Regions from separate parts of the Bacillus cereus group sp. BfR-BA-01383 genome, predicted to be linked through region 1. Evidence: riboswitches for the same ligand, from Rfam matches in the RefSeq annotation. Region 1 holds a riboswitch; each other region holds the start of a gene.

Region 1 (10,240 bases):
TCCTTGCATCATCATAATAACTAAAGTCGTAATGGGCACAAAATTAATAAATAAAATACCATTAATAGATGATAAGATTTTCACACCATAATTCCAAGCAAGTAACGCTATGATACCTGGTAATGTCATCATAAATAACAAATCATATTTCACAATAGAAATCGTTCCCATACTCGGAATTGATATATATCCAAGCGATGTAATAATTACGGTTATTATTCCCGTGACAGTTGTACCAAATACACACGTCAGCGTAGAATAACGTAACGTTGACCAATCGCTACACGTTTGACCACCCATCGTATAAATAACCCAGCCTACAACTCCAATAAATATAAATGCTAGCGAAAACATGTTATCCTTCAATGTTAAAAAGAAACTCATGTCACCTTTCGTAATAACAAATACAGCTCCTACAAAAGCGATAATCATGCTCGTTATCATATACTTTTTCGGTTTTATATGCTTATATCCCCATAAAATACAGATAGAAATCATCGGCATAAGTGCTTCCATAATAGAGGCTACCATTACACCTGATTTCCCCATTAACATTTGACCTAAAAATATGAGTACATTATATACAGTAAACGCCATCGTTCCAAAAAAGACGAGTAACTTTCCTCTTCCCTCTAAACGAAATGCCTGTTTCCCTTCTTTCATTAATAATAATACAATCAGTACTATCGCCACTGCTCCATAGCGAATAAGTGAAAAATAAAATGGATCTATGTATTCTAGCGCATGATCAGCAACCGGAAACATCGCTCCCCATGACATACTTGCGATTAAACACGCCAAAGCGCCTATTATCATTTGACCTCTTCTCACCACAATCCTCCTCTTCTTTCTATTTGCACAAAGAGAATTGTAAAAGAAAAAATATATCACGTAAAATGATTCAAAATGATGTTAACTATCATTTATAATGATAGTTAACATCAAGGGGGATCGTAGTATGGAATTAAGAGACTTACAAATCTTCCAAAGCGTCGCTGAATACGGTAGTGCCAGTAACGCCGCAAAGGAATTAAATTACGTACAATCAAATGTAACAGCACGTATTAAACAATTAGAGAACGAGCTAAAAACACCGCTCTTTTATCGTCATAAACGAGGCATGACTTTAACAGCTGAAGGGAGGAAAATGCTCGTTTATGTTAATAAAATTTTGCAAGACGTTGAAGAATTAAAACAAGTATTTTTAGATAGTGAAACACCCTCTGGTATATTAAAAATCGGCACAGTCGAAACAGTAAGTACATTACCTACCATTTTGTCTTCTTACTATAAAAGCTATCCAAATGTCGATTTATCATTACAAGCTGGTCTAACGGAAGGACTTATTAGAGAAGTGCTTGATCATCAATTAGATGGTGCCTTTATATCAGGTCCTATTAAACATCCACTTATTGAACAGTACGATGTTAGTACAGAAAAATTAATGCTTGTGACACAAAATAAAGCTTTTCATATAGAAGAATTTACAACGACGCCCCTACTCGTTTTTAATCAAGGATGTGGATACCGTTCCAAACTAGAACGATGGCTTAAAGATGAAGGTTTACTACCAAAAAGAATTATGGAATTTAACATATTAGAAACTATATTAAATAGTGTAGCACTCGGTCTTGGGATTACACTCGTTCCCCAGTCTGCGGTGCAACACCTTTCTACAGCAGGTAAAGTACACTGCCATCCAATTCCCGAGAAATACGGCAGTATTTCAACAGTTTTCATACGCCGTAAAGATAGTTATATGACCAATTCAATGCGAAGCTTTTTAAAAACAATTAAAGAGCATCATCACATTAATTTGCTTTAAAAGACATTCTTACAGGAATGTCTTTTTTTCTTACAAAAGTGTAAGTCTTTCGTAAGCTAATTCGATAGTTGCAGGTGACCATATTTCCTATAATTAAGACATAAGCAGGGCAACAACAATTCGAAAAGGAGCGGATACGCATGATGAACAATATAAAATCAAACAAATTTTTAAATACAATGGGCATGGTGCTATCCGCACTTGTCGATGCAAAATCTGTTGCAACTACATTAAACAAATAAGGAGAGATCATGATGAACAACATTACTTTCAACAAATCAGACTTTATCGGCCTTGCAAGTGGAGCAACTCTTCTTACAGCTTTCATTTACACACTTGCTCAAAGTCTTGTTTAACAATTCGTTTCCCCAACCCCCTTTATATAGAAAGAGCTGCTCGTCTTATAGACAAGCAGCTTTTTAGTTTGTTTCGTATATAATTTGACCTGTTTTCGTCATATCATATCCACCAATTGCTTTTAATTCATTATGAAATTCTTCTGATTGCAGAATTCCTTTCACAACTTCGATAAGCTCTTCATTTTCTTTATTCTTCAAAATTACTAAATCATACTGCTCTTTCATGATTGGAATAAAATCTACATTTACAATTTGCGAAAACTTTTCTGATCCTACCCCAACATCAGCTTTCCCATTCGCAACTTGCGAGGCAACACCAAGATGATTCGATTCTTCCCGTTCATATCCGCTAATATGTTCTTTATTTAATTTTTGAATTCGCAATTGCTCATCCACTAATACCCTAATACCAGAACCTTGTTCTCGATTTATAAATCTGATAGAGGATTGGGATACGTCAGCCCATGTCTTTATTTTCTTTGGATTCCCTTTTTGCACATAAAACCCAACATTTCTTGCCAATAAATTAATCATAATACATGGTTGTCCCACTAAAATACGTTTTACGTAAGGAACATTATATGTACCCGTTTCCCCATCAAACAAGTGAAGACTAACGATACTTCCTTCTCCCTGATACATTTTCACTAAACTCGTTAAACTACCTTGATACGCTCTTAAAACATTTGAACTTAGCAAACGATTTTCTATACGTTTTGCCAACATATCTAACGTTAGTTCTTGCCCGCTAATAATGCATGTATTCAAGATACTACTATCGTCCTTCTTTGCAGAGGTAACTTGTATCTTTCCTGTTTTCATTTGTTTTATATATTGTTCTAAATCTGCTGCATCAATACGCATCTGTCTACCAACTCTATAAGAAGGCAGCTCTCCTTTTTTAATTAAGTCGTATACAGTTAGTTTTGATACTTTTAATCGCTTTGCTACCTCTTCCGTTGTGTAGGAATGATGATCCATAGACGATTCCTCACTTTCTTCCTTCATTGTAACAAAGAAAAGAATATTTCTCCTATTTTTTAAAAACAACTCAATCGTTCAAATTATATTCAATTATAACTAGTTATATTTAGTTATATTTAGTTATATTTAGTTATAATTGAATATGTCAAAACGAAAGGGGATTTTTTTATGAACAAATTCACATTACGATCCATCGGGGCACTTATACTTTCTTTCCTTCTTATATTTAGTGCTGCTTGTTCAAACGGGGAAAAGCAAGAAAAATCAGCTACTAAAGAGGGAAAAACAGTCGAACTGACTATATCAGCTGCTGCAAGCTTACAAGATGCATTAAAAGAAATTGAACAACAATATAAAGAGAAAGAGCCAAATATTCAACTTTCTTTTAACTTCGGTGCTTCTGGTGCACTTCAACAACAAATTGAACAAGGTGCACCCGCTGATTTATTCTTCTCTGCAGCAGAAGATAAATTCCAAACCCTTGTTAAAAAAGGATTCATTGATGAAAAAGAAGGAAAAAACCTTCTTGGAAACGAACTAGTTCTAGTCGTTCCAAAAGATAGTTCTCTTACAAAATTTCAAGATTTAAAAGATGAGAAAATCAAGAAGATTGCACTTGGTACACCTGAATCTGTACCTGCTGGAAAATATGCAAAGGCTTCTCTCACACATGAAAATCTTTGGAATGACATTCAAAATAAAATCGTATTTACAAAAGATGTTCGCCAAGTGTTAACATATGTAGAAACAGGTAATGTCGATGCTGGTATTGTATACAAAACAGATGCTCTCATTTCAGACAAAGTAAAGATTGGTGAGACGGCAGCAGCTACTTCTCATGAGCCAATACACTATCCTTTAGGTGTTATAAAAGAATCAAAGCATAAGAAAGAGGCGACTTCGTTTTATGAGTATTTACAGTCAAAAGATGCACAATCTATCTTTAAGAAATATGGATTTACAATCCTGCCATAATTGCTATGAGCTTTGATACAATTTTGTCACCTGTCTTTCTATCTTTGCGAGTAGCTGCGTGCGCCACCATTATCGTTACGATTTTGGGAACGATTATTGGACGAGCATTAGCGCGATCCTCGTGGCGATATAAAGTACTACTAGAAACTGTTTTCTTATTACCAATGGTGCTTCCACCAACTGTTATCGGCTTTTTTCTCATTATCATTTTCGGAAATAACAGTCCCATTGGAAAGTGGATTGAATCATTATTTCAGCAGTCCATTATGTTTACATCTACTGCTGCGATCATTGCTTCTACAGTCGTTGCATTTCCACTTATGTATCAATCAGCAAAAACAGGGTTTTCTATCGCGAATGTGCAAATTGAAGATGGCGCACGCGACCTTGGTGCGAGTGAATATCAAGTTTTTCTACACGTTACACTCCCACTTGCATTTCCTGCGTTACTAAGTGGTATGATCTTGAGCTTTGTTCGGGCACTAGGAGAATTTGGTGCTACACTCATGTTTGCGGGAAATATTCCTGGTAAAACACAGACAATCCCAACAGCCATTTACATGGCCATTGATGCAAGTGATATGCAACTCGCTTGGACTCTTGTCATCATAACGATTAGCATGTCACTTCTATTTTTATTATGTATTCAACTCATTAATAAACGAATTACCACTTCCTAAAGCAGCTTTCGACAAAAGCTGCTTTTTTTATTTCCCGAAAAATAAAATGGTTTAATTAATGACTGAATTTTACTTTTTATTCAAATATACATTTTATTTGAATTCACTTTCTAAAACAGTCAATTTCCTGTTATTATATGGAGGTGTTTGAAAAGATGAAGAAATGAAAACGCATTTATATCGTAAGTTCTTCATCCTGTTTTAGCGATCGGTAATCTTCTACTCTATTAGTGGGGCATTACCGATCGTTAGAACGATATGTAATTATATTGGTATAGCAAAACGAAGGGAGTCTTGTAATGGACATTTTATTAGCGCTTCTTCCTGCAATTGCATGGGGAAACATCTTATTAGTAAGCGTAAAAATGGGCGGTGGCGCATATAGCCAAACGGTAGGTATGACAATCGGTGCTCTATTCTTCGCAACAGTTATGTATGTATTTACTCAACCAGCTTTAACAATGACAATCTTGATTGTTGGTTTTATTTCAGGTTTATTCTGGGCTTTAGGACAAGTAAACCAATTAAAAACAGTTGAAAAGTTAGGTGTTTCAACTACTGTAACTATTTCTACTGGTATGCAACTTGTTGCAACTTCTATCTTTGGGGTTATCGCTTTTCATGAGTGGACTACTACTACAACGATCATTATGGGAACGATTGCAATCCTACTAATTGTAGTTGGTGTTGTATTCACTTCATTAGATGATAAAGAAAATGCACAGCCACCAGGACAATTGAAAAAAGGACTTCTTACTTTAATTGTTTCTACTTTCGGCTATCTTGTATATGTAATTATTATTCGTTGGTATAATATCGATGGTTGGTCTGCTATTTTACCGCAGGCAGTTGGTATGTTCGTTGGGGCAGTTGTACTGACATCTAAACATAAACCATTTAACAAATATGCAATTCGTAATGCTTTATCTGGTTTACTATGGGGAACAGGAAACTTATTCTTACTTCTTTCATTACCACGTGTCGGAGTAGCAACAAGCTTCCCATTATCTCAAACTGGTATCATTATCTCAACATTCGGTGCGATTGTCTTCTTAGGCGAAAAGAAAACAAAACGCCAATTGATCTTTATTGCACTAGGTAGTGTTTTAATTATCGGTGGCGCCGTATTGCTTGGTATGACGAAAGCATAGACTTATATTCCATTAATCCCTGAAGTATAACTACTTCAGGGATTTTTTAATTACAACTATTTTTCAAATATAATAATATTTATAACCTTTTTGTATCAATCCTCCTCCCTCCAATTTCATTCTTTTCACTATAAGCCTTTTCTTTTTACAAAATTCTCTTAAAGATGGTATCGTTTTTTATAACATATCTCCACTAGAAAGGAATAAAGGATATGCAAAATAAACATCGAATTTTATTTATTGGTGCCGGTCGTATGGCAGAAGCTATATTTTCCGGATTACTGAAAACAAGCAGAGAATATATCGAAGAAATTATCGTTTCCAACCGAAGCAACGTAGAAAAGCTAGAACAATTACAAGGGCAATATAACGTGTCTACTACAACAGATTGGAAGCAGCATATTGCATCTGTTGATACGATTGTTTTAGCGATGCCACCTGCTGCACATGAACAGTTATTAAAGGAGTTATCTCCTCTTCTAACCAACCAATTTGTCGTAACAGTAGCTGCCGGAATCGGACCATCTTATTTAGAAGAGAGACTTCCCCAAGGCACACCTGTTGCTTGGATTATGCCAAATACAGCTGCTGAAATTGGTAAGTCTATCTCCTTATATACAATGGGACAATCAGTAAACGAGATGCATCAAGAAACCCTGCAACTGCTGTTAAGAGGCATTGGTACTTCACAACTTTGCACCGAGGAAGAAATTCATCAGCTTACTGCAGTTACTGGAAGTGCACCAGCTTTCCTTTATTACTTTGCTGAAAGCTTGATTGAAGCAACAAAAAGTTATGGAGTCGATGAAGCAACCGCAAAACACCTTGTCATTCAAATGATTTCTGGCTCTGCTTCTATGCTTGAACAGACGCAAGATCCAGCTAACCTCCGCGAACAAGTAACAACACCAGGCGGTTCCACAGCTGAAGGTCTTAAAACTTTATATGAATATAATTTTTCAGAAGCAATTCAACAAGCAGTAGAAGCAACAAACAAAAAAGCTAGGGGGAAATAATATGAATTTAACAAGTTTAAAAGACTATACAACATTGCATAACGGTGTGAAAATGCCTTGGTTCGGCTTAGGTGTTTTCAAAGTAGAAGATGGATCGGAAGTAATCGATTCTGTAAAAGCAGCGATTAAAAATGGATACCGTAGCATCGATACTGCAGCAATATATCAAAATGAAGATGGCGTTGGTCAAGCAATTCGCGAATCCGGTATTCCTCGTGAAGAGTTATTCATCACTTCAAAAGTGTGGAATAGCGATCAAGGCTACGAATCAACACTTCAAGCTTTTGAAACGACTTTAGAAAAATTAGGTCTAGAATATTTAGATTTATACCTAGTACATTGGCCTGTAAAAGGGAAATATACTGAATCATGGAAAGCGTTAGAAAAACTTTATAAAGATGGTCGTGTTCGTGCTATTGGTGTGAGTAATTTCCATATCCACCACTTACAAGACGTATTTGAAATCGCTGAAATTAAGCCAATGGTTAACCAAGTGGAATACCATCCACGCTTAGCACAAGAAGAATTACACACTTTCTGTAAAGAACATAACATCCAACTTGAAGCTTGGTCACCATTAATGCAAGGGCAACTACTGGATAATCCAACCTTACAAGAAATCGCTACAAAATATAATAAATCGACTGCACAAGTTATTTTACGCTGGGATTTACAAAATGAAGTTGTAACGATTCCTAAATCAATTAAAGAACACCGCATTATTGAAAATGCAAACATCTTCGACTTTGAATTAAGCTCAGATGATATGAAAGCAATTCAAGCTTTAAATGAAAATCATCGCGTCGGTCCAGATCCAGATAACTTTAACTTCTAGTAGGAAACCACTGCCATATGCAGTGGTTTTTTTACTTTTAAAAAAACTGAAAATTTAAACTATATTTCATTTGATTGACACCTTCGTATCCAAGGTGTAAGATTTTGAATTATCAAAGAAACACAAAAATTAATAAAATTTATTCGTTTACTCATTGTATCAAGAGAGGTGGAGGGACTGGCCCTTTGAAACCTCGGCAGCAGGTTCATTTTGAATACTGTGCCACTTCCTGCAAGCTTTATGCTTGAAAGATAGAATGAGGGACTTCGTTTATATACGGGTGCATAACTTGTACGTAAAAATCCCTCTTTCTCAATCAGAAAAGAGGGATTTTTTTATTTTTCATTTCCCTCATCATCATCCAAACTTATTAATTATTTAGGAGGAAAATCAAATGAAAAAGAAGTTTGTACCCGGTATCGCATCAGTTGTAGGAGTAAGTATTTTATTAACTGGTTGCGGTAGTTATAAAAACGAAGCTAGCGGAGCAAATGCAAAAGACGAGGCACCTAGTAAACAGGTTTTAAACTTATCTTCACCTACTGAGATTCGAACGATGGATACAGCTCGTGCTACAGATACTGATTCTGGTCAAGTAATGAGAAACGTATTTGAAGGTTTGTATAATCTTGGTGAAGGTAATAAACCTGTTCCTGGTGTTGCAAAATCTCATGAAGTAAGTGGCGATAAAACGAAATACACATTCCATTTACGAGATTCAAAATGGTCAAACGGTACTCCTGTTACAGCAAAAGATTTTGTCTTCGCTTGGCAAAGAGCTGTTGACCCAGCGACAGCCTCTGAATATGCATTTCTATTCTTTGATATTAAAAACGCAACAAAAATTAACAACAAAGAACTTCCAGCCGACCAACTTGGTGTAAAAGCAGTTGATGACCATACGTTTGAAGTAGAATTAGAGCGTCCTGTTCCGTACTTTATTAGCTTAACAGCGTTCCCAACATTTCTACCAATTAACGAAGAATTCTTTAAAGCACAAGGTGATAAGTACGCTTTAGAAGATAATACAATTTTGTACAACGGGGCTTTTACACTAAGCGATTGGAAGCACGAACAAAGCTTTAAATTCAAGAAAAATCCTACCTATTGGGATAAAGATACTGTCAAACTGGAAGAAATCAACTTTAACGTCGTAAAAGAAAAATCAACAGAAGTAAATTTATTCGAATCTAAACAATTAGACCGTATCAAACTAACATCTGACTTCGTTGATAAATATAAAAAAGATGCTAACTTTAAAGAACGTCCAAACGTAGGCGTACAATTTTTACGTATGAATCAGCAAAACAAAGTACTTCAAAACGTTTCTGCACGCCAAGCAATCAATCAAACAATTGATAGAAAATCCTTTGTAAATACGTTATTAAATGATGGCTCTACACCAACTTATGGTCTCGTACCAAAAAACTTTGCAAAAGGGCCTGACGGAAAAGACTTCCGTGCTGCAAACGGCGATTTAACAAAAGTTGATACAAAATCTGCACAAGAATTATGGAAAAAAGCAAAAAAAGAACTTGGTTCTGAAAAGATCACATTAGAATTGTTAACAAGTGACGGTGACCTTGAGAAGAAAACTGGTGAGTTCCTAAAAGGGCAACTAGAAAAGAATTTAGAAGGCTTAACAGTAAATATAAAACCGCAACCGCGTAAGCAACAAGTTTCACTTTTATTAAAAGGTGACTACGAAATCGGAATTGACGGTTGGAGCCCTGACTTTGCTGATCCAATTACATTCCTTGAATTGTTTACAACAAATAATCCTTACAACTTAGATCATTACTCTAATAAAGAGTTCGATGAAACAATAGAAAAAGTGAAAACGACTTTAGCTGGTGATGAAAAGGCCCGCTTTGACGCATTAATAGCGTCAGAAAAAATATTGTTTAAAGACTCTGTTATCGCTCCTCTTTATCAAAAAGGAGAATCCTATTTAGAACGTTCTTATGTGAAAGGCATTGTGCAAGTGGACTTTGCAGGTCAATTAAACTTCAAGTGGGCAAAAATTGAAAAATAAAATACAATTTTAATCATCGTGTTTCCACTCACACCTATTGTTTTTTTAGCAAAATATATTAAAAGCAGATTCCCTAATACGAGGAAATTTGCTTTTCCAATATATTATTTTACGAAATTAATACTCCATTTTTTATTATTGACATATAGTTCTTACCAGTGTTAATATTCTAAATAATCAAAGAAACGAAATATTTAACCATCAAGATATAATGTCTACTACGTTGAAACATATAACGATAGATTATAGTTCAACATGTATATATGTATAGAACACCTAACTACCTACATACACATATCCATAATAGGTTTTCTCTTCTATAGCTACACTTCAAGACATGGACATTATGACGTTACGAACAACACATTTAGGGAGGAACG
Region 2 (10,240 bases), on a different contig from region 1:
AGAATCATTTAGTACGAAAGATTATTTCTTTAAAGGCGGTAGCGTTCTAGATGCAAAAACTGTACAAATGCTTGTCAAAAGAAAGCGTACAGATGCTGAACAAAAAGAACTAGAGGACAGTTTAAAAAAAGATGCGGTTAAATTTCCTAACATAGGGTTAAACCCAGCGTTAGGTGAAGGATCCGAATCACTAGAAGTGAAAAATAAAAAAAATCCAATATATATTTCAAATATTTTAGAGCATGATTATTATGTGAAAAAAGGCGAGAAAGATGTTGAACGTGGTGGCATTGTAGTTGGATTAGCGATGAATTCTGTTCAATATTATGAGGAAGAGCATGGCTATCCGCGTGAGGCTACAATCCCGGATGAAAAAATGTTAGCTGAAGGGAAAAAAATGGCACAAGAAATCTTGAAAGTCATGCATCAAAAAGACCCTAGCACAAAAAATGTCCCGATAACATTTGCGATTTATCGCCAAGCTCCAAAGTCTTCACTCGTGCCGGGTAATTTTGTTTCTTATGCGAATGTAGAAAAAGGTAGCGAAGCGGTTGAGGATTGGAAACAAATTAATGAGAAATATTATTTGTTCCCATCTGAACAAGCGAAAACAGATAATAAACGTGAAGATCTTGCAAGAGTATCAAACTTTAAAGCAAAACTAAGCGATTACTTCCAAGGTGACTATACGGCTGTTATCGGTACTGGTATGTATAAAGATGATGAACTAAAAGAAATGAAGCTTGAAATTCCTGTCCAATTTAATGGGAAAGCTGAAATAATTGGTTTTACACAATATGTAGCAGGGCTTGTTATGGAATACTTCCCGAATTATATGAAAGTACAAGTAACAATTAAATCTGTAGAACGCCCAGAAGCTATTATTATACGTGAAGCAAAGCAAGATGAACCATTTGTGAAAATTTTAGATTAAATAAGAGAGCTGTTCCTTTATGGAACAGCTTTTTTTCTTGAAGAATTTTGTTATAATTTAAAATGTTATAAATAAAGGGGTAAGGGGAAAAGTTATGGATGAACTAAGCTTTCAAGTCATTATTTTATTAATTGCATTCGGTTTTTTAGCAGCTTTTATTGATTCGGTTGTTGGAGGTGGAGGATTAATTTCGCTTCCTGCACTTATGTTTGTTGGCTTATCACCAGCTTCGGCAATTGCAACGAATAAATTAGCTGCAACAATGGGGACGTTCACGAGTGCAGTTTATTTTATTCGATCAGGAAAGGTCGATTTTAAAATTGTAGGAAAGTTAATCCCATTAACTATCATTGGAGCAGTCGCAGGTGCTTTAGTAGTAAAATTTATTCCATCTGATATTTTGCGTCCACTAGTACTCGTAATGTTGGTTTTTATTGCTATTTTTATTATTTCAAAAAAAGATTGGGGAAGTGTATCTACCTATAAAAAGATGACAAAAGGAAAAACATTAATATTTTTCTTAGTTATTTTAATGATAGGGTTTTATGATGGTTTTTTTGGACCGGGGACAGGATCTTTTTTAATTTTTGCATTTTTATTAATTGGTTTGGATTTTATTCAAGCGGCAGCATCTGGAAAACTTTTGAATTTCGTTAGTAATATAGTATCTTTAATTACTTTTTTATTTTTAGATGTAATTCATTTTGAATACGGTATTATTATGGGGTTATCAATGATTTTAGGTGCTTATTTTGGATCGAAGTTTGCTATTCAAAAAGGTGTTGGATATGTAAGGACTTTATTTTTGTTAGTTACTATTTTATTAATAGGGAAAAATATTTTGGAATATACTCATGTTTTGTAGATTCATACGTATGTATGAATCTACTTTTTTTATTATATTTTAAAAATTAATTAATTTTTAAAATATAAGTCTAGGAATATTTGAATAAATCTAAATTATCGTGTAGAATAATGTTGTAAAATGTAAACGTTTTTCTAAGGGGAGGCTAAAAAAATGGTAGTAGCATACAAACATGAGCCATTTACAGATTTTTCAGTAGAGGCTAACAAATTAGCGTTTGAAGAAGGTTTAAAGAAAGTAGAATCTTATCTTGGACAAGACTATCCATTAATTATCGGGGGAGAAAAAATCACTACAGAAGACAAAATTGTTTCTGTAAACCCTGCAAATAAAGAGGAACTTGTTGGTCGCGTTTCAAAAGCAAGCCGTGAATTAGCTGAAAAAGCAATGCAAGTAGCGGATGAAACATTCCAAACTTGGAGAAAGTCAAAACCAGAAATGCGCGCAGACATTTTATTCCGTGCTGCAGCAATCGTTCGTCGTAGAAAACATGAGTTCTCTGCTATTCTTGTAAAAGAAGCAGGTAAACCATGGAATGAGGCAGATGCTGATACAGCAGAAGCAATCGACTTTATGGAATATTATGGTCGTCAAATGTTAAAATTAAAAGACGGTATTCCAGTAGAAAGCCGTCCAATTGAATATAATCGTTTCTCTTACATTCCATTAGGAGTAGGTGTTATCATTTCTCCTTGGAACTTCCCATTCGCAATTATGGCGGGTATGACAACAGCTGCTTTAGTTTCTGGTAACACAGTATTACTAAAACCAGCTAGTACAACTCCTGTAGTAGCAGCGAAATTTATGGAAGTATTAGAAGAAGCTGGCTTACCAGCTGGCGTAGTAAACTTCGTTCCAGGTAATGGTTCTGAAGTTGGTGACTACTTAGTAGATCACCCTCGTACACGTTTTGTTAGCTTCACTGGATCACGCGATGTAGGTATTCGTATTTATGAGCGTGCAGCAAAAGTAAATCCAGGACAAATTTGGTTAAAACGTGTTATCGCTGAAATGGGCGGTAAAGATACAATCGTTGTTGATAAAGAAGCAGATCTTGAATTAGCAGCTAAATCTATCGTTGCATCAGCATTCGGATTCTCAGGACAAAAATGTTCTGCATGTTCTCGTGCAGTAATCCATGAAGATGTATACGATCACGTATTAAATCGTGCTGTTGAATTAACAAAAGAATTAACAGTTGCTAACCCAGCTGTATTAGGTACAAACATGGGTCCTGTTAATGACCAAGCTGCATTCGATAAAGTAATGAGCTATGTTGCAATTGGTAAAGAAGAAGGTAGAATTCTAGCAGGTGGCGAAGGAGACGATTCTAAAGGCTGGTTCATCCAACCAACAATCGTTGCTGACGTTGCAGAAGATGCTCGCTTAATGAAAGAAGAAATCTTCGGACCAGTAGTAGCATTCTGTAAAGCAAAAGACTTTGATCATGCACTTGCAATTGCAAACAATACAGAATACGGTTTAACAGGAGCAGTTGTTTCTAACAACCGTGACCATATTGAAAAAGCACGTGAAGAATTCCACGTTGGTAACTTATACTTCAACCGTGGATGTACTGGTGCAATCGTAGGTTACCAACCATTCGGTGGCTTTAACATGTCTGGTACAGACTCTAAAGCTGGTGGCCCTGATTACTTAGCACTTCACATGCAAGCAAAAACTACTTCTGAAACTTTATAAGAAATAGTAGAAGAGATCTTCGCAGTCTGCGAAGATCTCTTTTTTTGAAAAACTTTCTACATGTGGATTAAGATAGATATAAGTAGAAAAACTAATAAAGTAATAAGGTTTATTTCAGTAAAATAAGGTATATTATATTTGTTGAATAGATTCTCTTTAAAGACAAGAAAAGTAGGTGAACAAAGTGGGAAAATACCAATTGGATTACAAAAGTCAGGTAGCTGTGGCAAAGTTTCATGAAAAACAGACGCCTGCCAAATTTGATAAAAAGCAGCAACTTGAAAAATTGCGTGCGGAGTATTTGAAAAAGAAGCAAAAACAAACAGATAAATAATACGTTACGTTTTCCTGAATTTTTCTGTATATGGCGCGAGCAAACACAAGAAAATAGGTAAGTTATTCATCGTTCAAATATATAAAAATCAGTAGTTTATGTCCGCTAATACTTAACGTAAGTTTTTGTTCCATTGCTACACATACCCCTGTTTTTGATCAAACGTTATTTTAAAGATACAGCAAATAATAGAGCCTATATCGAAAAGTACTTGGCCATTGAAGACACAGGCTTTATTTTTCCATAGCCATTTATAGTTATATATATTTAACGTTTTGGACAATGTATGCTTTAACTTACCCTATAATAGGGGAAACTAGTTCATTTGGATCGAAAGTAATTACCATATATTACTATAAGGTGATTAGAACTAGCTAAACCCTATTAATAGCGGGATAAACATGTAAATAGAAACAAAACAACGAGAAAAGTTGACTTATTAGTCACATTTTTTAGTATTCATTTTAAGGATTTCCTGTATAATACAATTTGAAAGAAAATCTATGGTTTGACAAGAAACACTCTTTTCGGTTTTGCTCACTGAATGGAGTGTTTTTTTGTAGTTAAAAACTCTTCCGTACTCATTACATTTGCATACACTCCATTTAAACTTGCCAGAATTGTATTGTGAATATAAACAGCTGGTATAGTAGCGTTTTTAAATGAAAGATCTTTTGTAGCACAAGCATCATGTATAACGGTACATTGAAAGCCAAAATCAAAAGCAGCCCTTACGGTAGCATCAATACACATATGAGTCATCATCCCGCATATGACGACGTGCTCAATGTCTAAACGCTGTAATTGTTCTAGAAGATCAGTTTCTCGGAAGCTATTTGGATAATGTTTGAGTATAACCATTTCTTCTCTAAGTGGACGGACATTTTTGTGAATATGTACACCTTCTGTATTTGGTAGAAAAAAAGTAGCATCATCTTTTATTGCTACATGTTGGATATGAAAAATAGGTTCGTTTCTTATTCTAAAGTGTTGCAGTAGCTGACTAGCGTATTCACTTGCTTCTACTGGATTACGCAATTCCATCTTTCCATTTGGAAAATAATCATTTTGAATATCAACGAGTAAAAGAGTTGTTTTCATATATTTATCTTCCTCCGATTTCATATTCAAATAATGTTATTCAATTCATAGAGAAGATTCTCCTGTTTAAAAATATGAGGGAGAAGAATTTTACATAACTTTAAAGATTACTATTTTTTTATTATTTTTCATTCTAAAATTTCAATAAAGAAATAATTAATATTTTTCCGAAAAATATATTGACTCTTATTATTCAGAGTTCTATAATGAGAATTAATTAAACGACAATTAAATCGATACATTCTTATCCAGAGAGGTGGAGGGACTGGCCCTACGATACCTCAGCAACGGGTTTTTTTAATACCGTGCTAACTCCAGCAAGCCTATAAAGGCTTGGAAGATGAGAAGATGTGAATGAGTACATATAAGTGCTCTCCTTCTTATCTTTATGGTTGATAAGAAGGAGAGCACTTTTTATTTTACCTCGAAAGCTCTCCTTCAAGTTTTTATAGCATATAGGAGGGAAGAAAATGATTTCTTTTAACAATGTAAGTAAAGTATATGAATCAGGTGGGCAATCTGTTCATGCGGTGGAGGATGTAACGTTATCAGTTGAGAAGGGCGAAATTTTTGGCATTATCGGTTTTAGTGGCGCTGGAAAGAGTACGTTATTACGCTTAGTAAACATGTTGGAAAGACCAACTGCGGGAACGATTTCGATAGATGATAAAGATATTACATCATTGTCGACGAAAGAATTACGTAAATTAAGACAAAGAATCGGGATGATTTTTCAAAGCTTTAATTTATTTAATTCAAGAACAGTGTTTGGAAATATTGCTTATCCATTAAAGTTAGCGAAAGTACCAAAGAATGAGATCAAAGAAAGGGTAAATGAACTGCTGAAGTTTGTAGGATTAGAAGATAAAGCAAACTATTATCCAGAGCAGCTATCAGGCGGACAAAAGCAACGTGTTGGGATTGCAAGAGCACTTGCAACATCACCGGATATTCTTATATGTGATGAGGCGACATCAGCTTTAGATCCAGAAACAACGACAGAAATTTTGAACTTATTGAAAAAAGTAAATCGAGAATATAATTTAACAATTCTTCTTATTACACATGAAATGCATGTGGTGAAAGAAATTTGTCACCGTGTAGCTGTAATGGAGAAGGGAAGAGTTATTGAAGAAGGAAAACTGTTTGATGTTTTCACACAACCAAAAACAAAGACGACTCAAAACTTTGTGCGTTCTGTTATTAATGATCACTTACCAGAAAGTGTTCTAGCGAAAATTCAAAACGGAGGTCAGATTTATCGCCTAACTTTTACTGGTGAGGAGACAGGACAGCCGGTACTATCATATATCGCAAAAAACTATAACGTTGATGTAAATGTACTGTACGGAAATATTATTGAACTCCAAAATGTTTTATTTGGAAATCTTCTTGTAGAACTGCAAGGTGAGCAGAGAGAAATTCAAAAAGCATTACAACATCTAAGACTGCAAGTGCAGCTGAAGGAGGTAGAAGCTCATGCGAGTTGATTGGAGTATATTTTGGCCTCGTATATTAGATGCGACGGGGGATACCCTCTTAATGGTAATTGTAACCCTTATATTTGCTACAATTCTTGGTATACCTCTAGGTTTACTTTTATATGTAACACGTAAAGGGAATTTTTTAGAAAATAAATGGGTCTTTTCAATTCTTAATGTCATTATTAATACAATTCGTCCGGTTCCGTTCATTATCTTTTTAGTAGCTTTAAGTCCAATAACAAGAAGTGTTATCGGAACGACGATTGGAACAGCGGCAGCAATCTTTCCAATGACGTTAGTTGCATCAATTGGTATTGCTAGAATGGTTGAAACAAATCTTGTTTCTGTTCCGAAAGGGGTAATTGAAGCAGCGCAAGCGATGGGAGCTTCACCACTTAGAATCGTTTTTGAAATTCTTGTGCCAGAAGCGTTAGCGCCATTGATCTTAGGTGTGACGTTTATGACAGTTGGTTTAATTGAATTTTCAGCAGTTGCTGGACTTGTCGGTGGTGGCGGTCTTGGTGACTTAGCGATGACATATGGTTATCAACGTTTTGATACATCAGTTATGTTTGTAACGGTCGTTTTACTTATTATTCTTGTACAGATAGCTCAAAATTTAGGAAACTACTTTGCGAAAGTCTTTTTACGCAGATCATAAAAAGGAAGAGGGGAAAAGAAAATGAAGAAAATTTTAGCATTTGCATTATCAGCGATTGTAGGGATTTCAGCATTAAGCGGCTGCTCAAGTGGAGACACGGGTGCAGGAGCGAAAGAGAAAGTAGTTCGCGTCGGCGTAACAGGAACGGATGGAGACGCTTGGGAAATTTTAAAGAAGAAAGCTGAAAAAGAAGGAATTAAAATTAAACTAGTTGAGTTCTCTGATTATACAACTCCAAACAAAGCGTTAGCTGATGGAGATATTGAATTAAACTCATTCCAGCACATTGCTTTCTTAGAACAATTTAAAAAAGAGCATAAGCTAGATATTACAGCTGTCGGTACAACACAAATTGCACCAATGGGCTTATACTCTGAAAAACATAAGAAAGCAAATGAAATTCCAGATGGTTCAGAAATTGCTATTCCAAATGATCCAACGAACCAAGCGCGCGCATTAAAACTACTTGATGCAGCTGGATTATTAAAGCTTAAGAAAGATTTTGGTCTATTTGGAGATCCAAGTGGTATCGCTGAAAATCCGAAGAAGTTAAAAATTACACCGGTTATCGCACAACAAACACCTCGTGTGTTAAAAGATGTAGCAGCTTCAGTTATTAATAACGGTGTTGCTGGTCAAGCTGGATTAGATCCAGCGAAGGATCCGATTTTCTTAGAAGATCCAAAAAATGAAAATGCGAAGCCTTATATTAATATTTTCGCAGCTCGTACGAAAGATAAAGATGATCCAACACTGAAAAAGGTAATTGAATTGTATCATTCAAAAGAAGTAACAGATGCAATTAAGAAAGAAACAAATGATGGTTCAATTTCAGTAGATCTTTCACTTGAGGAGCTTGAACAAATTGTAAAGTAATGATTGGGTTTAATGGATTAACAGAAGGAACCCCTCCGCTGTTAGTTCGTTCAACATATAATCTACTTAACAAACAAACCCTAATTCTGTACCTTCCAATTTTGTATAACGTAGAATCCAATGTTTGTTAAGTAGAGTGATGGACCAGGAGTTTTTCTGGTCTTTTTTTAATTAAAGCAGCTAGCTAATAATAAGGAGATCCAAATTATGATTGGGTAAGAGATTAAACTAAAAATGAGTGTAATTGCTAATTTCTTTTTAGGGATTAATAGTTTCTTTGATGAAAATAAGAAAAGAGAAAATAGGATAATGATAGATGCTGAGATTACTCCTGGATTATAAGAACGATAAATAACAAATAAAATAATATGTTGAACAGCGTTAAAGAAAATAGCTCCTTGAATAAAAATAATCCAGTAAATAGAAGATAAGATTTGTAATTGGTATAGAATGACTATGAGTAGAACAAAGATTGTTAATATAGTAATTGCAATGATAAATTGTTTATTGTCTATGAAATGAATTGAAAATTGATTAACAAGATATTGTGGCATCTGGAAAGCCTCTTCAAGGTTATGAATGAAAAATAATAAAGGAATAATCCAGAGCATAATAGTGGAATGTTTTTTCACCAACTTACATCACTCCAATAAAGGTATAGAAAGCCTAAAAAGGCCCTCTATACAGAGATGCTTATTCAATTATGAAACTTTTTAAATTATCTTCGTGATGCGCTTGTTCTTTCGGATAAGCAGCTAGCTCCTCTTGCAAAATATTTAGTATTTGCTTAGCTGATTGCTGGATTGGATCAGGTAGCTCTTCTAATATATGCATACCGACTTTTATCTTTGTCCGAATTACCCTTCTTAGTAGTTCATCATGCATGTACTACACCTCCAAACCGAATGTTTAGTACATCTTCTTCAAATTTTGCTCCTTGAATAGAAAGATGTGTTAACGTTTTTGGTAATGTGATGTTCCGTTTAACAGAACCTGCGCGGATGATAAGCTCATCACCTTTTTGATTTAATGAAAGTTCACTTTTGTTTGAGAAGGGAATGGACAGAACGAAAATATATTCATCGCCATCTTTTTTCACATATTGTGTGCGGCCGTTAAATTTTACTTCAGTAGGACAAGGGTCAGTTTTAAATAAAGCATTTCCTACACGCTCTAACATAGGTAAACCAACAACTTCTTGTTCAAACATCGGGGCTTCGTAAATAGGAAGTGGCTGAAAACTATCTTGAATTAATGCTTTATATTTCTTTTGTGTATCTTTCCATGCTTGAAAGTAAGGATCGGTGACAGTGTTAGGGATGACGCGGTTAATCATAATGGCATCTACGTTGTAATCGTATAAGTTTAAATACGTAAAGCTGCGCTGAGCTTCTTTAATGACCATTTTTTCAGGATTTACAACAACGCGAATACTCGTTACTTCTCGGTTTGATAAAATATCCCGCATTTCTCCGAGTTGTTCTAATGTATTTGTTAATTCATCCATAATATCGTCTGTTGGGAGAGGGACGCCGAGAAGTGGTTGTGCTACAGGACGGACGACTTTTAAAACCTTTCTTTTAATAGGAAAGAGTTTTTCCATCCACCAGCCGAGCATGTCTGGAAAGCTGAGCATTGCTAAAGTTTCTCCTGTTGGTGCACAATCAATAATGATGACGTCATAGGTGTTTTGTTTATAGTAATCGAGTACTCGAAGTAAGCTAATTAAATCTTCCATACCAGGAAACATCGTTAATTCTTCTGTCGTAATATCATCAGCTGCTTTAGAAGTGAAGAGCAGTGTAATGTATTTCTGCAATTTACCCCAGCCTTTTTCCATTTCATAAATAGTATTAATTTCTTGTGCCCATAAATTTTCTCGAATTTCTAATGGCTCAGAAGATAGCTTTATACCAAATGAATCTCCTAAACTATGAGCGGGATCTGTACTCATTACTAAAGTTTTTAAACCTCGTTTTGCACTTTGAAGTGCCGTTGCTGCTGAAATGCTAGTTTTTCCTACGCCGCCTTTACCTGTATATAAAATAATTCTCATCATCATATCCCCTTTGTTTCGAGTGTCGAATATTACGAGTTACGAAATAAAATATTGAATAAAAACCCAGCTAGGGTTTTATTCAATCGGAATGTTTTTCATTTTAGGTGTAGAAACCTTTTCTTCTGTTTTTTGTTGTGACGTAGCGATGTGATTCATAATTTTTTGGAAGATTTTTAGTAAGAATGCTTTTTCTTCCTCTGACAATGCCTCCGTCACTAGGCTAAA
Region 3 (10,240 bases), on a different contig from region 1:
ATTATTTGTTAAAAGTGTATTTACACCACTCGGGCAATCAGGACCAGCAATGCAAGAGTATCAAACTTCTCCACTCTTCAAAGGTTTTATGGAAGGATACTTAACGATGGATACCATTTCAGCACTTGCATTTGGCATTATCGTTGTAAATGCTATTCGTTCTAAAGGTGTGAATGATCGCAAATCCATTGCCATCGCAACAGCAAAAGCAGGGCTAATTGCCGCTACTGGACTCGTACTTGTATATGGTGCACTTGGCTGGCTCGGTGCGACTAGCGTCTCTCTCGGATACGCAACAAATGGTGGACAGCTGCTTACTGTTATCGTACAGCAATTACTCGGTCCATATGGTCTACTTCTACTATCACTTATCGTTACACTCGCTTGCTTAACGACATGCGTTGGACTTGTATCTGCATGCAGTCAATATTTCTCAACATTATTGACAAAATTTTCATACAAAACGTTTGCAAGTATCATTTGCTTTTTAGGACTACTAGTTGCCAACTTAGGTTTAACAAAACTTATTGCAATCTCTCTTCCTATTTTACTTGTTGTATATCCAATAGCCATTGTACTCGTGCTACTATCGCTACTTCATAAATATTTCGGCGGATATCGCTCTGTTTATGTAGGTGCTTTAATTGGAGCAGCAGCTGTGAGCGTATTTGACGGGTTAAAGCAAGGAAACATTCCTGTTTCATTCATCACGTCTTATTTTGAATTTATTCCATTGTATAATGAAGGAATCGGCTGGCTAGTGCCAGCATTAGCCGGAGCTCTTATCGGCTTTACTATAGCTAAGCTAAGCGGTGCAAAAAAAGTCCCACTAATAACTGACTCTCATGAAGAAAAAGTATCATAAAAAACTCCCTTTTGGGAGTTTTTTTACATTTGATAAGCACTATGATTAAAACTGCTTATTTTATACGCTTTCGTATAATAATCAATATTTGTATCTACTGTTTCTACTTTGACGACATCATAGCACTCTTCTTGCTTTACTAAAAATAAATAGTATTCTTCTGTCGCTTCAACAATAGCAATTCGATCTGTTTCAACATTATATTGCTCACAAAGCGCTTGTAATGCGTTCACGTAATCCCCTAATTTTTTCGATTTATCCATTCCAAATATTGTATGTACTGTTAACACCTAGGTGATATCGCTTACATTATTAATCGTCAATAAAAAGCTTTGGCAATAGTAATAGCCAAAGCCCTTTATCATTTCGTCAATTGATGTCTAAAGGCATAAATGACTGCCTGCGTTCGATCACTCACATTTAACTTATTTAATATATTACTTACATGTGTTTTCACTGTTTTAAGAGCGATAAATAGTTCATCTGCAACTTCTTGATTGCTTTTCCCCTCTGCAATTAATAACAAAATTTCATACTCTCTTTCTGTTAACTCTTCATGCAAAGGTTGTTCCTTCTTTTGGCGCATACGAGACATCATTTTACCAGTAACTTTAGGCTCTAATACTGTCTCGCCATCATACGTAGCTCGCACAGCGTCCGCAATATCACTTGCTCTTGATGTTTTTAATAAATAACTTGTCGCTCCAGCTTCAATAACAGGATACAAGGTTTCATCATCTAAAAAACTCGTTACAACAACAACTTTTGCTTCTGGCCACTCTTGAATAATAGCCCTCGTTGCTTCAACCCCATCCATTTCATCCATAACAAGGTCCATTAAAATAATATCCGGTCTTAATTGCAGTGCTAATTCTGAACCTTTTCTTCCATTTTCAGCTTCTCCCACTACTTCAATATCTGGCTGTGTCGATAAATACGCCGATACACCCATGCGAACCATTTCATGATCATCAACAAGTAATACTTTGATCATACTTCTCCCCCTCTCTCAATCATAGTCGGTACTTTCACTTCAATTTGCGTTCCTTTATTTGGAAAACTAAGCACTTTTAGTGTCCCACCAATCTCATGAACACGCTCTTGCATGGATCGTAAGCCATATGAACCCGCCTTATTAACTCCTACTTCAAATCCAACGCCATCATCTATAATTTTTAAAATCGCATATTGATCAATTTTACGAAGACGCACTTCCGTTTTCTTTGCCTTCGCATGTCGTAACGTATTTGATAGCGCTTCTTGTACAATACGGAATAAATGATCTTCTACACCTTTTTTTAATTCAATTGGCTCAATTAGCCATTCAATTTTCATATGTTGTTTTCTCGATAGTTCCGTTAATAATTCTTCTATACCTTCTGTCAGTTTTTTACCTTCCAATTGTACAGGACGTAAATGAAGAAGTAGTGCTCTCATTTCTGATTGTGCATTTACAACCATATTCTCAACAAGCTGTAACTGTTTTTTCGTCGTGTCTGGAATTTCAGCTACTTGTTCATTAATAGCTGACATCATCATCGACATTGCAAAAAGCTGCTGACTTACTGAATCATGCAGTTCCCTTGCTAATCGATGCCTTTCTTGAGAAATCGCTTCTTGTCTCATCTCTTCATTCCAATGAGCTCGTTCATTCGTTACTTTTTGAAATAGCCCAGCTTGCTCCTCTAATCGACGAGCAAGGCTGATTACTTTTCGTTCCACTTCATGAAATTCATCATCCGCAGTAAACGAAACATCACTTGGAAAATTTCCTCGCTCTACTTCAAATAGAAACGTATTTAACCCTTGTATACGCTGCTCTATATAATAACCGATTGCATACCCTACAATTCCTCCGATAAGAAGACTAGTACTCATAATAAACAAGCCAATTGGAACAGAAGCAATGGATTCTTTCCATAATAAATCATAAACTTGTTGCTCGCTTTTCCATACATATACAATTATACAAATAAGTGCGATACTCACAGAGGACAACATGGAATAACGAATATACATCCAGGAAATATTCTTTTGTTTTTTCATTATACTTTCCTCACTTCCGTATCGCCTACGACAAGCGAAGAAATAATTTTTATACGGCGAGGAGCTTCTTTATACTGTTCTGTTCTAAACGTAACATTACGGTTAAATCCTGTTTCTTCGTGTCCTGGCAGAAGCACCCGCCCAACAATAACAGAGTGATTTAAAGACAGTTCCAAATCATACGGAACATATAACCGAATATTACCAACAACACCTCGGATAACAATTACGGTTTCTCCTTCTGGAATCATCGCATTCGTTAAATCAATTTCAACATCACAAGTACCATATTGAACATTTATATCCTCAAGTTCATAAATATGATCCATCATCCGGACATTACCTACAAACATATTTTTTAAATATGGTTCTGTACGATATATTTGCTTCTCTTCATCTATATATCCTTTTTCTTTAATTTCAACTTTCATCGTTTTTTGCTGATGCCCTTGCTGAATAAGTTGATAACCAATTAAAGCTAGACAAGCAAATACTACGAGTACAAAGGCTGCTGATGAAAATAAGAAGAATAAAAATACTATACCACCAACAAATAAAAATACATTTCCCCTTACATAACGATTCTTCTTCCGATAATGCCTACCAAACATAATCATAATAAATGCAAAAATTAGACCACCTGGTTCAAAATGTCCAAGTACCATATCAAGAAAAAGACCGAATCCAAATATGATGAGGAGCATCCCCATTAATTGTGTTTTTGAAAATTGCTTCTTCATTTCAGCTCCCCCCTTCTAATTACATATACATAGAAGAAAAGGCATTGCTTTCCAACACCTTTTCTTCTATCACTATATCATACGCCTGTTTTATTATATACTACAATTATTTTGTTAACTCTTTCGTTAACGATACTTCATTTTTCTCTTTCATCTCACGCTCTAGTTTTGCAATTTTCATATCAAATGTATCACGCTCATGCTCTTCATTTATACGAAGCTCTAAATCACGAATATGATCTTCAATTTCTTCGAATCGTAAGAACGGATTATTTTCATCCATTTTATGCATAGCAGTATTCATACGACGGTTTGCATGCGCCATATTTTCACGTGCCATTAATTCCATACGCTTTGCGTTCATTTCTTTTAATTTATTTTTCATTTCTGAAAGACGACGCTCTAACTCATCAATTTGCTCTACAACACCAGCATACATTTCTTCTAAGCGAGTTACTTGCCCTTCATAATACGCTACTTCTTCTAATGCACGTTCATGCAATTGTAGTTCGCCTGCTTCTTGTGCGATGATAGCTTGCTTTGATCTTTTATTAACGAAATAACGTGCTTGCTCAAGCTCACGAGCGAAGTTAGATTTTAATGTTTTATGACGCTGAATTAACTTCTCAATTTTTGTTATTTCACGCTCACTATCGCGTAAATATTGGTTTAACATAGCAATTGGATTTTTTCTTTCTTTCTCATCTAACACATTATGAAAATCAGCTAAAATTGCATCGCGTACACGTCCGAATAAAGATTGTTTCATTATAATCTTCCTCTCTTCTACTTTATAATTTGATTTATTTTATATTAGTTTTTCATTAACTTGTTCCACTCATCTTCAAAGTTGCTATATGGTTTAGAACTTTCTGGAGCAGAATCAACAACTACATTTTTTTCTTTTTTCCACTCACGGTATCCGTAGTATAAAACTACTAGTGCTGCGATACCGATTAATGCTGGGGAATGAGAAAGTGCAATGGACAAACCGATTAAACCAACAATACCCCAAGCTAACTTTCCAAAGAATGATTTAGCTCGCACAAATGATTTATAGCTCCAGTACACAACTCCTGCTCCAATTGCGAATCCTACAATACCAGCAAGACTACCAAGAGCAATTAAAGCCAAAATACCGGCCGCGATAAACGCTAGAAATTGTTTCATCTTGTGCTCGCCTCCCTTCGATTTGATACTCTTATCTTAACTATTTTTTCATTTTTCCATAACGAGCTTAAGAACCGTTTTCGCCTCAGACTTAAGACTGAGTTGAATTCAGCCTTTTGTAAAAACACAGGTGATTTACTCTTTTATCGCACATAAAAAGCCGTACAGAGAATGTTCTCTGTACGGCTTGGCTTCTGTTACTACTAATAAAATTCAATTTAATTATGCTATTTTATGATACTCTTTCTTTTCTCCTACTTTAGAAAACCTCGGGAAACCAATTAATATAGAAATGATTCCACATACTCCAACTAAAATTGGATAAAATGCATATGGCAACAATTCAATCGGAGATAACGCTGCAAATCCTGCCGCAGTTAACATTTGAGCACCATACGGGATTAACCCTTGCACACAACATGAGAAAAGATCTAATACACTCGCTGATTTACGGGGATCAATTTCATATTGATCCGCAATATTTTTCGCAAGTGGACCTGTAAAAATGATCGAAATTGTATTGTTTGCTGTACACATATTCGTCATGCTCACTAATCCGGCAATACCAAACTCCGCTCCCTTTTTCGAACGAATATTACGCGTTAAAAGATTCATTAAATATTGAATACCGCCATTATATTGGATCAATTCAACCATACCACCAATTAAAATAGCAAGTAGCACCAACTCCATCATACCGCCCATTCCAGTCGTTACACTTTTAAAGAAACTCTCTAACGTATAACTTCCATCTATAAGACCGATTACACCAGATAATACAGTTCCACCAGTTAATACAATGAGTACATTCCAACCAAGCAGTGCTGTAATAAGTACTCCTGCATACGGTAAAATCTTTATCCAATCGAATGTATGGGCTTTAATTTCTGTGTCACTTCCTATAGTAAGTATTACTAATAGTACAATTGTAATAATAGCCGCTGGTAATACAATTAAAAAGTTCGTTTTAAATTTATCTTTCATTTCCGTTCCTTGTGAACGAACCGCTGCAATTGTTGTGTCAGAAATAAACGATAGATTATCACCAAACATCGCTCCGCCAACAACCGTCGCCATTGTTAATGCAATTGAGATATCAGTTTGCCCACTAATACCTACAGCAATCGGTGCTAACGCCGCAATTGTTCCCATTGAAGTTCCCATCGCTAATGAAATAAACGCCCCGATAATAAAAATCCCAGCAACGATAAATCCTTGCGGCAAAATAGATAACGCTAAGTTAACAGTTGAATCGACTCCGCCCATCCCTTTTGCTGTTTCAGAGAACGCCCCTGCGAGTACAAAAATCAGAACCATAATCATAATATCAGGGTTTCCTGCCCCTTTAGCAAATCGTTCTACTTTCACATTAAAGCTTTCTTTACGATTCATCGCTAAAGCGATTCCTACAGCAATTGAAATCGCTACAAGTATCGGCAATTTATAGAAATCACCTGTAATAATTCCAGAACCAATAAATAGTGCCAAAAATATTCCAAGCGGTAATAAAGCTAAACCATTTCCTCTCGTTTCTTTCAAAGTACCATCTCTCCCTAGTTTCAACCTTTTTTCTAATGAATAACAAAAGACCTCTTCCAACGAGAAGAGGTCTTATACATCTATAAGAAACACTCTTCTCATCTTTCAAGCACATGCTTGCTGGATTTGGCACAGCACTCTGAAATCGAGTCCGCTGCCGAGGCATCGTAGGGCCAGTCCCTCCGCCTCTCTTTATAAGAAGGTTTCGTATTTATTTTTTAATAATAATTTCTTCCCTAACTTTACTTGCTTACAAAAAAAAAGTCAATTATTTTTTGTATAGATTTTTTTGGTAATTATACAAAAACACGAATACAGCAATCATTTCAACTTTTCAATTTCTTTCTCTAAAATTGAAATCCAATAAAATTCTCTCTTTTTTATTGCCGCTATTATCCATTTTGTTGTATGCCAAGCTAATTCATATTCTTCCTTTGTAACATCACCCATCTTATATGCATCCTCTAACTCATCTTCATCCAATATATATATTTCACCGTTTGGTAACACTACTACATCTAAATATAAATCATCAAAATAAGGTAAACCTCGTTCGTCTATTTCATATTGTTTCGTTACGTCAATATAATATTGCACTAATTTTTTTCTATCATCTAGCATAGCTGTTATCGCAAAGTTCTTCCCCGTTATAAAATATTGCATCCATGTATACCCATCATCTGCAATACAAAGTTCTTTACCATTGTATTCTTTATAACTAGGCTCTCTCACTTTTTTTATATCCAATACCCCTAACATACCTGCTTCAACTTGCTTGACTATATAATTCTTCTCTATTAGTCGCTTCCACGAAGAACCGTCACCATATTTACGTTTCATTACGTCCGCTCCTCTTCTATATATAGAAAAGCCCCCACATATTATGTGAGAGCTTGTTCATATTATAATTAAGCCGCTTGACCCTTTTCAGATATCTCTTTTAAATAAGCTTGTCCTTTTTCAGCGTCATATTGACCTTCCCACTTAGACATAACTACAGCTGCTAAAGAGTTACCTACAACGTTAACCGCTGTACGAGCCATATCTAAAATACGGTCAATACCAGCGATGAATGCTAAACCTTCAGCTGGGATACCTACTGTACCAAGTGTCGCTAATAGTACAACGAATGATACGCCCGGTACACCCGCGATACCTTTTGATGTAACCATTAATACAAGTAATAATGTAATCTGTTCCGTAATGGACAAATCAATACCGTACATTTGCGCTAAGAAAATTGCTGCAATTGCTTGATATAAAGTTGATCCATCTAAGTTAAATGAATAACCTGTCGGAATAACGAAAGATGTAATTGCTTTCGGGCAACCGAATTTTTCCATTTTCTCCATGATTTTCGGTAAAACTGTTTCTGAACTTGCTGTAGAATACGCTAAGATCAGCTCGTCTTTTAAAATCTTAAAGAATTGGAAAATGTTAATTCCAAATATTTTCGCTGTAAGTCCTAACACGACCACAACGAAGAAGATCATTGCTCCGTATACTACAATGAGTAATTTCCCTAATGGAATTAATGAAGAAAGGCCAAATGTAGAAACTGTAACACCAATTAATGCGAATACACCAAATGGTGCAAATTTCATAACTTGGTTCGTAACGTAAAACATGGCGTCTGCTACACCTTGGAAAAATTGCAGAACTGGTTTACCACGCTCACCAATCGCTGCTACACCTAAACCAAATAGTACAGAGAAGAAGATAATAGCAAGCATATCACCTTCAGCTAATGATTTCATAATGTTCGTAGGAACAATATTTACAAATGTATCCGCAAACGAATGACTTTGTACTTGCTCTGTTGTTTCTGCATATTTAGAAATATCCGTTTTTGTTAATTTATCCATATCGACGCCGGTTCCTGGCTGGAAAATATTCGCTACCAATAGACCAACAACAATCGCAATCGTTGTAATAATCTCGAAGTAAAGAATTGTTTTTCCGCCTAATCGACCTAACTTTTTAATATCACCAACACCAGCAACCCCAACAACAATACTTGCTACAACAATCGGTACAACGATCATTTTAATTAATCGGATGAAAATATCACCAATTGGTTGTAAGTACTTCGCAACTGCTGGATTGTCAAAGAAAATCGCACCAACTGCAATACCAAGCACAAGTCCTATTAAAATTTGCCATGCAAGTCCTATTCTTTTCATACTTGTTGTAACCCCCCTCGATGTGTCACTCTATCTATCTCTCATTCTATCTATATCTATAAAACTAAGAAATTAAGAGTATTACATATTATTCGACAATTCACTACATTTTGTCCCTGTTAAAAATCATAAATCAAAAATTAAAATCTGACAACAAAATAACTTTGCCCGAACGCAAATAATTTTCTTGACAAAAACAAACCTCATGTCAGAAAACCTCACATGAGATCGATTCCTCACTAGTGATTTATAGGTTTTTAAAGTGATGTTTCCCCCTCCAAAAACTCCATCATTTTCCATGTTTTTCTAAAAAAACAAATAGAAATCTACACCTTTTTTATACATTCAAGCATTTTAATTTTATGACGAACAATACGAAAAAATACTAAATTCCGACAAAACTTAGCAATTTTATAAAATTTTCTTTACATTATGATTACAACGATAGACACCCTTCTTCTTATGATATATAACATTCATAGGGAAAGGAGCCAGACAACAATGAAAAAGAGATTTGCAGCATTTAGTGTTTTAGCAGCAGGAACGATTTTTGTTTCTCCATTACTTTCACCTGTATACGCTGAAACAAATCAAGATAAATTATCTAATATACAATCAGAATTAGATGGCAAACAAAATGACTTACAAAATAAATCAGCTGAGAAAGAACAAATAGAAAAAGAAATTCAAGAATTACAAAAGAAAATCGACGAATTAACTACTTCTATTAATAAAAACGAAGCTGAATTAAATGATACCAAAAAAGAAATTACCAAAACACAACAAGTAATTGCTGACAAAAAGAAACATATAGAGCAATTACAAACAAACATAGATACGCGTCAGGAAATTATTAAACAACGGTTACAATCTATGCAAGAAAAACCTCGTACAAATATGATTACAGAGGTATTAACAACTTCTACAAACATTGCTGATCTTGTTGATAATATGTACTCCGTAAGTTTAATATTAAACAACGATACAGATATTGTGAAAAAACAAACAACTGATCAAGATGCTGTAACGACAGAAAAAGAAGCTGTTGAGAAAAAAGAGCAACAACTGAAAGAATCTGAGCAAAAATTAGTACAAAAACAGCAAGAATTACAAAATAACCAACAGCAGCAACAAACTTTTATTAGCGATCTACATACAAAAGTAGCAAAAGTAGATTCAGAGATTGAAGGATTAGAAGAGTCAAAAGGTATTTTAGAAAATCAGCGTCAAGCTGTTCAAAAAGCAATTGAAGAAGAAAAACGTGCAGAAGATGCTCGGAAAGCTGAAGCAGCTCGTAAGGCAGAAGAAGCACGCAAACAAGCTGCTACACCTGCTCAAGCTGCTCCAACACCACACGATACGAATATAGGTGGATTTATTAAACCAGCAGCCGGATCGAAAACTTCAGGATTTGGTACACGTTCTTTAGATAACCATAAAGGAATCGATATTGCTGCGTCAGGAACGGTTCCCATTATCGCCGCTGCAGATGGCGTTGTTATTCGCTCAGAATTATCATCTAGTTACGGAAACGTTGTGTATTTATCACACCGTATAAATGGAAAAACATATACGACAGTATATGCTCATATGAATAGCCGTTCTGTATCGAATGGACAAACTGTAAAACAAGGCGATCAACTTGGATTTATGGGGAATACTGGTCAGTCTTATGGACAACATTTACACTTCGAGCT

What was found. A riboswitch is a leader RNA that binds a small molecule or an ion and turns the genes downstream of it on or off. The one in region 1 is predicted to bind S-adenosylmethionine.
Region 2: linked by a shared signal. The riboswitch ahead of MR065_RS22955 (methionine ABC transporter ATP-binding protein) and the one ahead of MR065_RS21455 (peptide ABC transporter substrate-binding protein) in region 1 are both predicted to bind S-adenosylmethionine.
Region 3: linked by a shared signal. The riboswitch ahead of MR065_RS13590 (Na+/H+ antiporter NhaC family protein) and the one ahead of MR065_RS21455 (peptide ABC transporter substrate-binding protein) in region 1 are both predicted to bind S-adenosylmethionine.

The regions. Positions count from the first base shown of each region.
Region 1 is NZ_JAKUFP010000030.1:43,973-54,212, forward strand. It holds gene MR065_RS21410 (DMT family transporter) at 1-831, opposite strand, end outside; gene MR065_RS21415 (LysR family transcriptional regulator) at 959-1,825, shown strand; gene MR065_RS21420 (DUF3948 family protein) at 2,080-2,181, shown strand; gene MR065_RS21425 (substrate-binding domain-containing protein) at 2,245-3,192, opposite strand; gene modA (molybdate ABC transporter substrate-binding protein) at 3,337-4,143, shown strand; gene modB (molybdate ABC transporter permease subunit) at 4,149-4,823, shown strand; gene MR065_RS21440 (GRP family sugar transporter) at 5,123-5,974, shown strand; gene proC (pyrroline-5-carboxylate reductase) at 6,187-6,990, shown strand; gene MR065_RS21450 (aldo/keto reductase) at 6,992-7,825, shown strand; SAM riboswitch class I at 7,979-8,083, shown strand; gene MR065_RS21455 (peptide ABC transporter substrate-binding protein) at 8,220-9,860, shown strand.
Region 2 is NZ_JAKUFP010000037.1:6,008-16,247, reverse strand. It holds gene MR065_RS22980 (CamS family sex pheromone protein) at 1-934, shown strand, start outside; gene MR065_RS22975 (TSUP family transporter) at 1,029-1,799, shown strand; gene pruA (L-glutamate gamma-semialdehyde dehydrogenase) at 1,953-3,500, shown strand; gene MR065_RS22965 (hypothetical protein) at 3,685-3,834, shown strand; gene MR065_RS22960 (cysteine hydrolase family protein) at 4,372-4,935, opposite strand; SAM riboswitch class I at 5,177-5,282, shown strand; gene MR065_RS22955 (methionine ABC transporter ATP-binding protein) at 5,406-6,425, shown strand; gene MR065_RS22950 (methionine ABC transporter permease) at 6,415-7,080, shown strand; gene MR065_RS22945 (MetQ/NlpA family ABC transporter substrate-binding protein) at 7,102-7,956, shown strand; gene MR065_RS22940 (HXXEE domain-containing protein) at 8,124-8,567, opposite strand; gene MR065_RS22935 (DUF3926 domain-containing protein) at 8,650-8,841, opposite strand; gene MR065_RS22930 (ArsA family ATPase) at 8,834-10,015, opposite strand; gene MR065_RS22925 (MarR family winged helix-turn-helix transcriptional regulator) at 10,091-10,240, opposite strand, start outside.
Region 3 is NZ_JAKUFP010000012.1:36,984-47,223, reverse strand. It holds gene brnQ3 (branched-chain amino acid transport system II carrier protein BrnQ3) at 1-865, shown strand, start outside; gene MR065_RS13620 (DUF3992 domain-containing protein) at 889-1,128, opposite strand; gene MR065_RS13615 (response regulator) at 1,227-1,859, opposite strand; gene MR065_RS13610 (sensor histidine kinase) at 1,856-2,911, opposite strand; gene liaF (cell wall-active antibiotics response protein LiaF) at 2,911-3,651, opposite strand; gene MR065_RS13600 (PspA/IM30 family protein) at 3,758-4,420, opposite strand; gene MR065_RS13595 (lmo0954 family membrane protein) at 4,465-4,821, opposite strand; gene MR065_RS13590 (Na+/H+ antiporter NhaC family protein) at 5,044-6,360, opposite strand; SAM riboswitch class I at 6,456-6,561, opposite strand; gene MR065_RS13585 (ribonuclease FAU-1 family protein) at 6,682-7,200, opposite strand; gene gltP (glutamate/aspartate:proton symporter GltP) at 7,269-8,543, opposite strand; gene MR065_RS13575 (murein hydrolase activator EnvC family protein) at 9,045-10,240, shown strand, end outside.